2 regions of the Ardenticatena maritima genome follow, and region 1 is predicted to be linked to the other one. Evidence: a T-box and tRNA genes for the amino acid it is inferred to sense, from the RefSeq annotation. Region 1 holds a T-box; the other holds one or more tRNA genes.
What was found. A T-box is a leader RNA that pairs with one kind of tRNA and senses whether it is charged. The one in region 1 lies ahead of serS (serine--tRNA ligase), so its partner is inferred to be a tRNA-Ser.
Positions count from the first base shown of each region.

Region 2: it encodes a tRNA-Ser, which carries the amino acid that the T-box ahead of serS (serine--tRNA ligase) is inferred to sense. The anticodon was not compared.

Region 1 is NZ_LGKN01000003.1:917,922-923,337, reverse strand. It holds gene SE16_RS04045 (PIG-L deacetylase family protein) at 1-421, opposite strand, end outside; gene serS (serine--tRNA ligase) at 513-1,820, opposite strand; T-box leader at 1,872-2,115, opposite strand; gene SE16_RS04035 (MBL fold metallo-hydrolase) at 2,286-3,176, shown strand; gene lpdA (dihydrolipoyl dehydrogenase) at 3,232-4,626, shown strand; gene SE16_RS04025 (redoxin domain-containing protein) at 4,651-5,118, shown strand; gene SE16_RS04020 (Flp family type IVb pilin) at 5,182-5,376, opposite strand.
Region 2 is NZ_LGKN01000004.1:653,564-658,979, forward strand. It holds gene SE16_RS07715 (glucose-1-phosphate adenylyltransferase family protein) at 1-1,069, opposite strand, end outside; gene SE16_RS07720 (glucose-1-phosphate adenylyltransferase) at 1,085-2,347, opposite strand; tRNA gene SE16_RS07725 (tRNA-Ser) at 2,467-2,555, opposite strand; gene SE16_RS07730 (hypothetical protein) at 2,737-3,762, shown strand; gene SE16_RS07735 (R3H domain-containing nucleic acid-binding protein) at 3,807-5,416, shown strand, end outside.

The sequences.
Region 1 (5,416 bases):
GTGTGGTATCGCCGACGGCGCGGTGGTCGGGGTGGTTGATGCGCGTATTCCCGATGAAGCGGGCTGTGGGGTCGTGCGTGATGACCACGTCGGGGCGATACAGGCGAATGAGCCGCACCAGGTCGCGCCGCAGTTCGATGGTGTTATAGACTTCGCCGTCGGGATAGCCCAGGAAGACGCATTCTTTCACCCCCAGAATGCGCGCGGCTTCGCGTTGTTCTTGCTCGCGGAGACGCACAAGCCGCTCCCACGTCATCTCCGGGTCACCCGAACCTTTGCTCCCATCGGTGACGATGACGTAGGTGATGTCTGCGCCGGCGTCCGCCCAGCGGGCAATGGTGCCCCCCGCGCCAAATTCGGGGTCGTCGGGGTGCGCCATGATAACGAGCACACGTTCGGGTGATGGGAAAGGGCTCCACATGGTTGCTTGCCTCCTTTGCTTGTTGTTGACATAAAAACTCTCCGGCGCGATGTGAAAACGCCGGAGAGTGACATATCGCGGCATTGAATGGTTAGCGCGGCACGTTGTGCCCGTAGAGCGCGTTTTCCTTGGTAATGCGCTCGATGCCCTTCATGTAGGGGCGCAACACTTCGGGAATGAGAATGCTGCCGTCTTCTTGCTGGTAGGTTTCCATGAGCGCAATCATCGTGCGTGGGATTGCCAGCCCCGAGCCGTTGAGCGTATGCACATATTCGGGGCGCGCCCCCGGTTCGCGGCGGAAGCGAATATTCGCACGGCGCGCCTGGAAGTCCATAAAGTTCGAGCACGACGAGACTTCGAGCCATGATTGCATGCCGGGCGCCCACATTTCGATATCGTACTTGACAGCGGCTGTGAACGAGAGGTCGCCGGTGACGATTTGCACGCGGCGGTAGGGCAAGCCCAGCAACTCAGCCACTTCCTCGGCGTTGCGAATGAGGCTTTCCAACTCATCCATGGACGTTTCAGGCTTGACAAACTTCACCATTTCCACCTTGTCGAACTGGTAGAGGCGTTGGATACCGCGCACGTCGCGCCCGGCGCTCACTTTTTCGCGGCGGAAGCAGGGCGTGTACGCGACGTGGTAGATGGGCAGCATGTCGCCGTCCAGCACTTCATCGCGGTACAAGTTCGTCACAGGGACTTCGGCGGTAGGAATCCACCAATAATCTTCTTCGATATCGCGGAAGAGGTTCTCGCCAAACTTGGGCAAGTTCCCTGTGCCCACCAGGCAGTGCCCACGCACCATGAAGGGAGGATAGACTTCGAGATAGCCATGTTTTTCAATGTGCAGGTCGAGCATGAATTGAATGAGCGCGCGGTTCAGTAGCGCTCCCAACCCTTTCAACACAAAGAAGCGCGACCCACTGATTTTGACGCCGCGTTCAAAGTCAATAATGCCGAGTTCTTCCCCCAATTCCCAGTGCGGCTTGGGTTCAAAGTCAAATTCGGGAATGTCGCCCCAATACTTCACGGGTTTGTTGTCTTCCTCGCTGGGCGAAACAGGAACCGATTCATGCGGCAGGTTGGGCACACGCAGGAGCAGGTCGTTCAGTTTGGCTTCCACGGCTTCAAGTTCAGGTTCCAGCGCTTCAATGCGTGCGTTGATTTCGCGCACGCCTTCAATGCGTTTTTGGCGCTCTTCGGGGTCTTTCGTGCGCCCAATGGCTTTCGATTCGGCATTGCGCTGGGCGCGCAGCGCCTCAATTTCGGTGAGCAACTCACGGCGGCGCTGGTCAAGTTCCAAAATTTCGTCAATAATTTCCGTCGGTTCAAAGAGTTTGCGTAAACCTTCTTTGACGTATTCCGGGTTTTCGCGAATGAGTTTCAAGTCTAACATACATTCCTCCTCCTTGCGTGTTCGGTTGCGCAACAAAAAACGCCCGCCCTTTTGCAGGGCGAGCGCTGGCTCGCGGTGCCACCTGCCTTCGCTACGCCCTCGCGGGTCGTAGCCTCGGCGAGTCCATCGGGACTCTCGCGCGATAACGGGCGCACCCGGCACCACTTCGCCGACCAAAGGTCGTTTTCGTGGGCAACTCGGGAGGGGATTCCGGCGAATCTGCCACCGTCTCGCACCACCCGACGGCTCTCTGAAGGTCAGGGTTCGCCGTACTCGTCTCCGTCATCGTTTTTGCGTTGTCTGATTGTGGGTGCCATTATAGGCGGGGGAGGAAGGCTGTGTCAAATCGTGCTGGCGGGGTTGAGGTTCCTCTTTTTCTTGAACAAAAAAGGCTTTGACACCCCTTTGTGGGTATGATACCATGCGAGACAACCTCCTTATAAGCAAACAGCAAGTTGGAGCCTTATGAGTGATTTCCGTGTACGATTTTGGGGTGTGCGCGGTGCGTATGCGGCGCCGCACTCGATTGAATTTGGTGGTATGACGCCATGCGTTGAAGTCATTGCCGGTGAGCATCGTCTCATTTTTGACGCTGGTTTGGGCATTATCCCCCTCGGACGCACGATTCTCCCCAATGAGTTGGACGTGACCATTTTTTTAAGCCACCTGCACCGCGACCATATCGAAGGGTTTGCCTTTTTTGCGCCTTTGCGCTACCACAATACGACGGTGCGGGTCTATGGCCCGCGCGTGTTAGGGCGGGAACCGTTACAACCGTTTTTGGAAGCGCAATTCCAGCCGCCAACGTTTCCGCTCTTTTTAAACACCATGCCGGCACGGCGCGAAGTTTATCATTTGCGCCACGGGAATATCTATCGGTGGCGTCCCGGGTCTGGTGTTCCGGATGTGTTTGAAGCGCCTGCGCAACAGGCGTTTGATCCTGAGGATGTGGTGGTGCGCACAATTTACAGCACCGCTCACCCGCAAGGCGTTTTCCTTTTTCGTGTGGAGTGGCGGCATCACAGTGTGGTGTACGCCACGGATTTTGAAAGTTATGCCGGTGGCGCGCGTGCGCTCATCCGCTTTGCCGAAGGAGCGGATATTCTGATTCATGACGCCAATTACACCGAAGAAGAATACATGAATCCGTATTTTTCGCGTCAAGGGTGGGGGCATAGCACGCCGCGCATGGCGATTGAAACAGCGCAGGCGGCGGGGGCAAAGCGTGTGGTGCTGTTCCACCACGACCCCCAACATGATGATGAGTTTTTGTTGGAGATGGAACGCCAGGCGCAAGATATTTGGGATGGCGCTGTTATGGCGCGTGAAGGCATGGTGCTTGACGTTTGTCCCTGAGGGGCAACGGTGCCCCTCAATCAAAATCAACACAACGACGAAGGAGTGAATCACGATGGCTGAACAATACGACCTTTTAGTGTTAGGCGCTGGCCCTGGTGGCTATGTGGCTGCCATTCGTGCGGCGCAAAATGGTCTCAAAGTCGGGTGTATTGAGCGCGAAAATCTGGGGGGCGTTTGCCTCAACTGGGGATGTATCCCCTCCAAGGCGCTCATCAAGAACGCGGAGTTGGTCTCGCTGATCAACAACCGTGCCAAGGAATTTGGGTTCTCGTTTGATAATTTTGTTGCCGATTATACCAAGGCGATTGATCGCTCGCGCCGTGTGGTCAAACGCCTGACGGGCGGCATTGGCTTCCTCTTCAAAAAGTATGGTGTGGAACACATTCAGGGCACCGGCCGCCTGGTGGACGCCAACACGATTGAGGTGGATGGTACGCGCTATACCGCCAAGCATATCATCATTGCCACGGGTGCGCGCGCGCGTACATTGCCCGGCATTGAAGTTGATGGCGAATATGTGCAGACCTACCGCGAAGCCATTGTGGATAAACGCGTGCCGAAGTCCATGGTCATCATTGGCGCGGGCGCGATTGGTATGGAATTTGGCTATGTGATGAACGCCTATGGCGCCGATGTGACCATTGTGGAATTTTTGCCGCGCTTGTTGCCTCTGGAAGATGAGGAAATTTCCAAAGAGGTTGAAAAGGCCTACAAGAAACAGGGCATCAAGTACATGACGAGCAGCAAAGTCACGTCGGTGGTGCGTGAAGGGGATATGCTCAAAGTCACGGTGGAACCCGCCCAGGGTGGTGGGGATGCGACCGTGCTGGAAGTGGAGCGCGTGCTGGTGGCGGTTGGCATTCAGCCGAACACGGCGGGGATTGGGCTGGAAACCGTTGGTATTGCCACCGATGAGCGCGGCTTCATTCAGATTGATGACTACATGCGCACGAATATCCCGCACATTTTCGCCATTGGCGACGTCACGGGGAAATTGCCGCTGGCGCACGTCGCCTCGCACCAGGGGATTGTGGTGGCGGATTATCTCGCGGGCAAGCATGTTCACACGCTCGATTACACCATGATGCCGCGCGCGACCTACTGCAACCCGCAAGTGGCGAGCATGGGGTTGACCGAACAGCAAGCGCGCGAGCAGGGCTACGATATCAAGGTGGGCAAGTTCCCATTCAGCGCCAATGGCAAGGCGTTGGGGCTGGGCGAAGGCGAAGGGTTCGTCAAGATTATTGCCGATGCCCGTATTGGTGAAATCCTGGGCGCGCACATGGTGGGTCCCGAAGTGACTGAATTGATTGCCGAGTTCACCATTGCGCGCGAATTGGAAAGCACACCGCTGGAAATCGCCGACGCCGTTCACCCGCACCCGACGTTGAGCGAAGTCATTGCCGAGGCGGCGCTGGCAACCGAAGGCAATCCGATTCACTTCTAACGCAACGGAGAGAGGAGGATGACGATGATTCAACCAGGAGAGATGGCGCCAGACTTTGCATTGCCCGATCAGGATAAAAACGTGCACAAGTTGAGCGATTACCGCGGCAAACCGGTGGTCTTGCTCTTCTACCCGCTGGATTTTAGCCCCGTGTGTAGCAACGAGATGGCGTGTTTCCGTGATGCGCTGAGCGTGTTCAACGATTTGGATGCGCAGGTGTTCGGTATCAGCGTGGACAGTGTGTGGGCGCACAAAGCGTTTGCCGCCCAGCAGGGTATCGAATTCCCCTTGCTGGCGGATTTCCACCCCAAAGGCGACGTGTGCAAGAAGTATGGCGTCTATCTGGAAGACAAGGGGATTTGCGACCGCGTGGTGGTCGTGATTGACCCCGAAGGTCGCGTGAGTGAGGTTATCCACGTCGGCATTCCCAACGTGCCGGATGTGGAGCAGGTGGCAGAGGCGGTGAAAAAGGCTGCCGCCGCGACCGCCTGAGAGGCATATTGACGAAGCAAAACGCCCCGCATGTGCGGGGCGTTTTTGCGTTGGGTGTGCAGGCTAGCACGATTGGTTGAAGCCGCAATTGATGAGGTCGTACCAGACCGTGCTGAGCGTTGTACCCAGAAGCGAGAGCGCAATGATGACGACGATAGCAACCAGCACCAGAATGAGAAGGTATTCGACGAGTGCTTGCCCCCGCTCCTTTTGCTCTGCCTGCCACACCGCGAAAAGGGATGGAATGAAAGTAAACATAAATCCTCCTCGATAATCTTCCACCTTTTCGGCATGGACA
Region 2 (5,416 bases), on a different contig from region 1:
CCGCACCAATCACAACGTTTTTATCCACAATCGCGCGGTCAACCACCGCCCCACTCTCAATGACCGTATCGGTGAAAATGATGGAATCACGCACCTCAGCGCCCGGCGCGACATACACCCCCGGCGACAACACCGAGCGCACCACACGCCCGAAAACCTGCGCCCCGTCGCTGAGCAGGCTTGTTTCCACCTGCGCTTCGGGGCTGAAAAAGACCGGTGGGCGTTCTTCGCTTTTGGTGTGAATCACCCATTCAGGGTCGTACAAATCGAGCGCGGGGGTTTCCGCTAGCAAAGCGGTATTGGCTTCCCAGTAGGCTTGCACCGTCCCCACGTCCGCCCAGTAGCCGAGGAAGGGGTAGGCGTAGAGCCGCTTGCCGGCTTCCAGCATGGTGGGAATCACTTCACGCCCAAAATCGCGTTGCGTTTTGCCGGGACCACTCAGCCACTCAATCAGCAACTGGCGGTTGAACACGTAAATGCCCATGCTCGCCAGCGTACTGCGTGTGCGGCGCGGTTTTTCTTCAAAGTAGGTCACGCGCCCATCGGGGTCAGCCGTCACCATGCCGTAGCGCCGCACCTCATACGGGTTGACAGACCGCACCGCAATGGTGACATCGGCGCGTTGTTCAACGTGGTAGCGCAACATGGGGCGGTAGTCCATCTTGTAAATGTGGTCGCCCGCCAGAATGAGCACCACATCGGTGTTTTGCTCGCGCACCACATCCAGGTGGAAGCGCACCGCGTCGGCTGTCCCTTCCTGCCAGGCGGTGTTTTCTCCCGGTCGCGCCTGATATGGCTGCAACAGCCGCAACCCGCCGGTGGTGGTTCGGTCCAGGTCCCAGGGGCGACCAATGCCGATATGCTCGTTGAGCGAACGCGGTTGGTACTGCGTCAACACAGCAACGTTGTAAATGTCGGAGTTGACGCAATTGCTCAGCGGAAAATCAATAATGCGATACTTGCCGCCAAACGGAAGCGCCGCCTCTGAGCGTAGTGCAGTCAGCACACTCAACGCGGGGCTAGCGCCACCTGCCAAAATCATCGCCAACGTTGAAGGAAATGTCGCCATGAGCAGACTCCTGCCTTATTCGATGGTTTCACCCGACGGCACTACACCGTCGAAAGGAGCGAAAGCGTCTTCGTCCACATCCGGATGAATGAGCACATTGCGCCCAATGCGCGTATTGGGGGGCACGTGCGCCGCCTTGCCGATGACACTGATACCGGTGTTGAGTTTATCCGGCTCGGTGCGGTTCGGCGTGTCAACATCATCGCCAACCCCAACCAGCGCCCCCGCCCCAATGACGACATCTTTATCCACAATCACGCGGTCGAGCACGGCACCCGGTCCAATCCAGGTATCGTTCATCACAACTGATTCGCGCACCACCGCACCCGGCGACACATACACCCCCGGTGAAAGCACAGAACGCTCCACACGCCCGCGCACAATCGCCCCGTTGCAAATCATGCTTTGCACCACGTGCGCTTGAGGTCCCAGTTTGGCGGTGGGGCGCTCATAACTGCGTGTGTGAATGACCCATGAGCGGTCATAGAGTTGCAACGGCGAATCGGGGCGCAACAAATCCATGCTGGCTTCCCAGTAGGATTGAATGGTGCCCACATCCACCCAATACCCATCGAAGGGGAACGCGTACACTTTGTGCGTTTCAAGCAGCGCCGGAATCACATGTTTGCCAAAATCCAGGTCGGGGTGCTGTTCACCAAGCGCCGGCAGCACCGTCCGCAAGACATCCGCGCGGAAAACGTAAATGCCCATGTTCGCCAACGTGCCGTATTCCGGCGTGTCGGGCTTCTCGTGGAACTCAGTCACGCGCGATTGACGGTTGGTCGTCAAAATGCCGAAGCGGTGTGTTTCGTGCTCGGGCACATTCATCACGGCAATCGTCAAATCGGCTTCCTTCTCCTGGTGAAACGCCAGCATGGGGCGGTAATCCATCTTGTAGATATGGTCGCCCGAGAGAATCAGCACCGTATCAGCGCGGACTTCGTCCAGATATTCAAGGTTCTGCAACACGGCGTCCGCCGTCCCACGATACCACTCCTGATGCCCACGCCCCTGGTAAGGCTGCAAGACGCGCAACCCGCCACGCGAGCGGTCCAAATCCCAGGGGCGACCAATCCCCAAATGGCGATTGAGCGAGTGCGGGCGGTATTGGGTCAACACGGCAACATCAAAAACGCCTGAATTGACGCAATTGGAAAGCGTGAAGTCAATAATGCGGTATTTTCCAGCAAAGGGCACAGAAGGTTTGGCGCGTTTGTGCGAAAGAACCGTCAGGCGCGTCCCTGCACCACCGGCGAGGATAATGGCTGCCACTCGCATAGGGGTCTCCTTTTTGGCTGTTGGTGCATGCTACAGGCAAAGTGTATCGTGTTTGAAATGGGGTGGCAAGTGCACTTTGGGCATAAAAAAAGCGCGCCCGCAAGCGCGCTTGACCAGAGCGGAGAGGGAGGGATTCGAACCCTCGAGGGCGGTTTCCCACCCTACACGATTTCCAATCGTGCCCGTTCGGCCGCTCCGGCACCTCTCCAAATGCCTGCGGCATTCTATCCCCCAACCCTGCGCTGTCAAGTTTTGGGGCAAGAAGAGGCCGCTTGCCGGCGAACATTGACCCCACTTCTCCCGCCGACTATAATTTGACCAGCCGCAAGGCACATCAACAAACAATCTCCTTCGTCTGTGACGGGCGGAACACAGGAACACATACATTCATGTATCGTATAAGGCTTGCCGATATTTGGCTGGTCTATCGGCTCCAACACAAAGGGGTTCGGTTAGACGTGCGTTCAGCCGTGTTGGAACCTGCGTCGCCGTTGCGTCTGGTTCTGCCCGCGCTTCTTTCGCCGTGGCATCACCGCGTTGTCACCATCCCCTTGCGCCGCCGTGACCAGGGACGACGGCAAAGCGGTTTCCTGCAACTGCGCTGGCGCAGCAGCCTTCCAGCCATGGACGTGCTCTACATTGCACCGTCGCTGGAACACGCCCCTGGTGTGACATGGTTTTGGAAGCACCTGTTGCAACGGGGCGCTGAGGTTGCGGGAGCCGCCGGGGCGCAGCGGCTGTTCGCCCATGTACCCGCCGAACGCCACGCCGAAATTGAAGTGTTGCGGCAATCCGGGTTCGCCTTGTACGCCCAAGACCGGCTCTTTCGGCTCGATCCACCGTGGCCGCTGGCGGAACAAACAACCGTCCCGCGCCACTGGACGCCGCAGTTCGACGTGGATACACACGGCATTCAGCAGTTGTACCGCGCAATTACGCCGGCTGTGGTGCAGCAAGCCGAATCCATGGGCAACAACGGCGATACCGCCGGCGGTTGGTGGGGGGAAACCCGCGAAGGATGCTACGTCGTGCGACCAGGACCAGGCGAGGTGTTGGGCTACCTGCGGTTGACGCGCGGACAACGAGGGCATTGGCTGAAAATCGTGCTCCATCCGGAGTTGAGCGACCGCGCCGATGCCCTGGTGCAAGAAGCGCTTAGCCTGATGCGCGATTGGCCTAAGCGCCCCATTTTTTGCGATGTGCGCGAATACGAAGGCTATGTGGGCGACGGATTGCAGACACACGGCTTCCGACCAGTGATGACGCGCCGTTTGCTGGTGCGCCACACAACGGTGCCGGTGCGTGTGGCTGAGCGTCAGCGGCTGCATGTGCTCAACGGTTCGCGCGAACATGCGCCCACCATGAGCGCCAAGCAGATGCCGCCCACGTATCCGTTCGCCAAAGATAAGCCCTAACAGATTGAAACAGAGGAGGACAATCAGGGAATAGGATGAAACACATGGAGACAGCCAACGAAACTTTGGAAGCAATCAACACGAGTGAGGGAACCTCAACCGTGGTCAACCAGATGATTACTGATGATATCGAAGCCTTGTTCGACGTGTTGCCGCCGCGCATTCGCGAGCGGTTGCGCGCCATGCCCGACGGCGACCAACTGATCGAAATCGTCATGGACCTGGGACGCCTTCCCGAAGCGCGTTTCCCCAACCGTGAAGTGGTGCTGAGCGACCACGAAATCACCCATGACGACCTGGAATACGTCGTAAGCCGCATTGGCGAGTTCGGCGGCGATAACCGCGCCGGTATCGAGCGCACATTGCACCGCATTAGCGCCATTCGCAACCGGCGCGGCGACATTGTGGGGCTGACCTGCCGCGTGGGGCGCGCCGTCTTCGGCACGATTGACATCATCCGCGACATCGTCGAAAGCGGCAAAAGCATTCTTCTGCTGGGGCGCCCCGGCGTGGGCAAAACCACCATGCTGCGCGAAACGGCGCGCGTGCTTGCCGAGAAGAAGCGCGTCGTGATTGTGGATACGTCGAACGAAATCGGCGGCGACGGCGATATTCCGCACCCTGCGATTGGACGCGCCCGCCGTATGCAAGTGCCGCGCCCCGAACTGCAACACGAAGTGATGATTGAAGCGGTCGAAAACCACATGCCCGAAGTCATCGTGATTGACGAAATCGGGCGCGAACTGGAAGCCCTGGCGGCGCGCACCATCGCCGAGCGCGGCGTCCAACTGGTGGGGACGGCGCACGGCAACACGCTTGACAACCTGCTGATGAACCCCACCCTGAGCGACCTGCTGGGCGGGATTCAAAGCGTCACCCTTTCGGACGAAGAAGCCCGCCGCCGCGGGACGCAAAAAAGCGTGCTGGAACGCAAAGCGCCGCCCACCTTTGACATCGTCATCGAAATTCAAGACCGCGATACGCTCGTCATCCACCACGACGTGGCGCGCGCGGTGGACGCCATGTTGCGCGGGTATCCCGTCAACAGCGAAGTGCGCCGCCGTGACGAATCGCGCCCCAGCGGCTACGTCAGCGAAGAAGTGGCGGTTGAACCGGGCGAAATGTTGCGCCGCGCGGGTGGCTTGCGCGGGCGTCCAACGCTCAATGAGCGCACCCCCACACGGGGGAGAAGCAACAACGGGGGGCAAAGCCTCGCCGAAAGCCCGAGCGCCATCCAGCCTACCGCGCCGGTCCGTTCCACCATGCGCGTTTATCCCTACGGCATTAGCCAGAACCGCCTGAAACAAGCGGCGAAAGCGCTCAACCTGCCCTTGCTCATCGTCACCGACCTGGGCGAAGCCGACATGCTGATGACCTTGCGGAGTTACTACCGCAAACGCCCACAAATCATTAGCGACGCCGAACGGCGCGGCTTGCCCGTCTACGTCCTGCGTTCAAACACTGTGGCGCAAATGGAACAGGCGCTGGCGGACATTTTCGGGCTTGCCGCCGAAGTGGACCCTTACACGCGCGCCATGGAAGAAGCCCGTCTCGCTATCGAGAAAATTCAATCGGGGCAGGCAACCAGCGTGGAACTCTCACCGCAAAGCGCATACATTCGCCGCCAACAGCATGAACTGGCACGCCAGGCGAA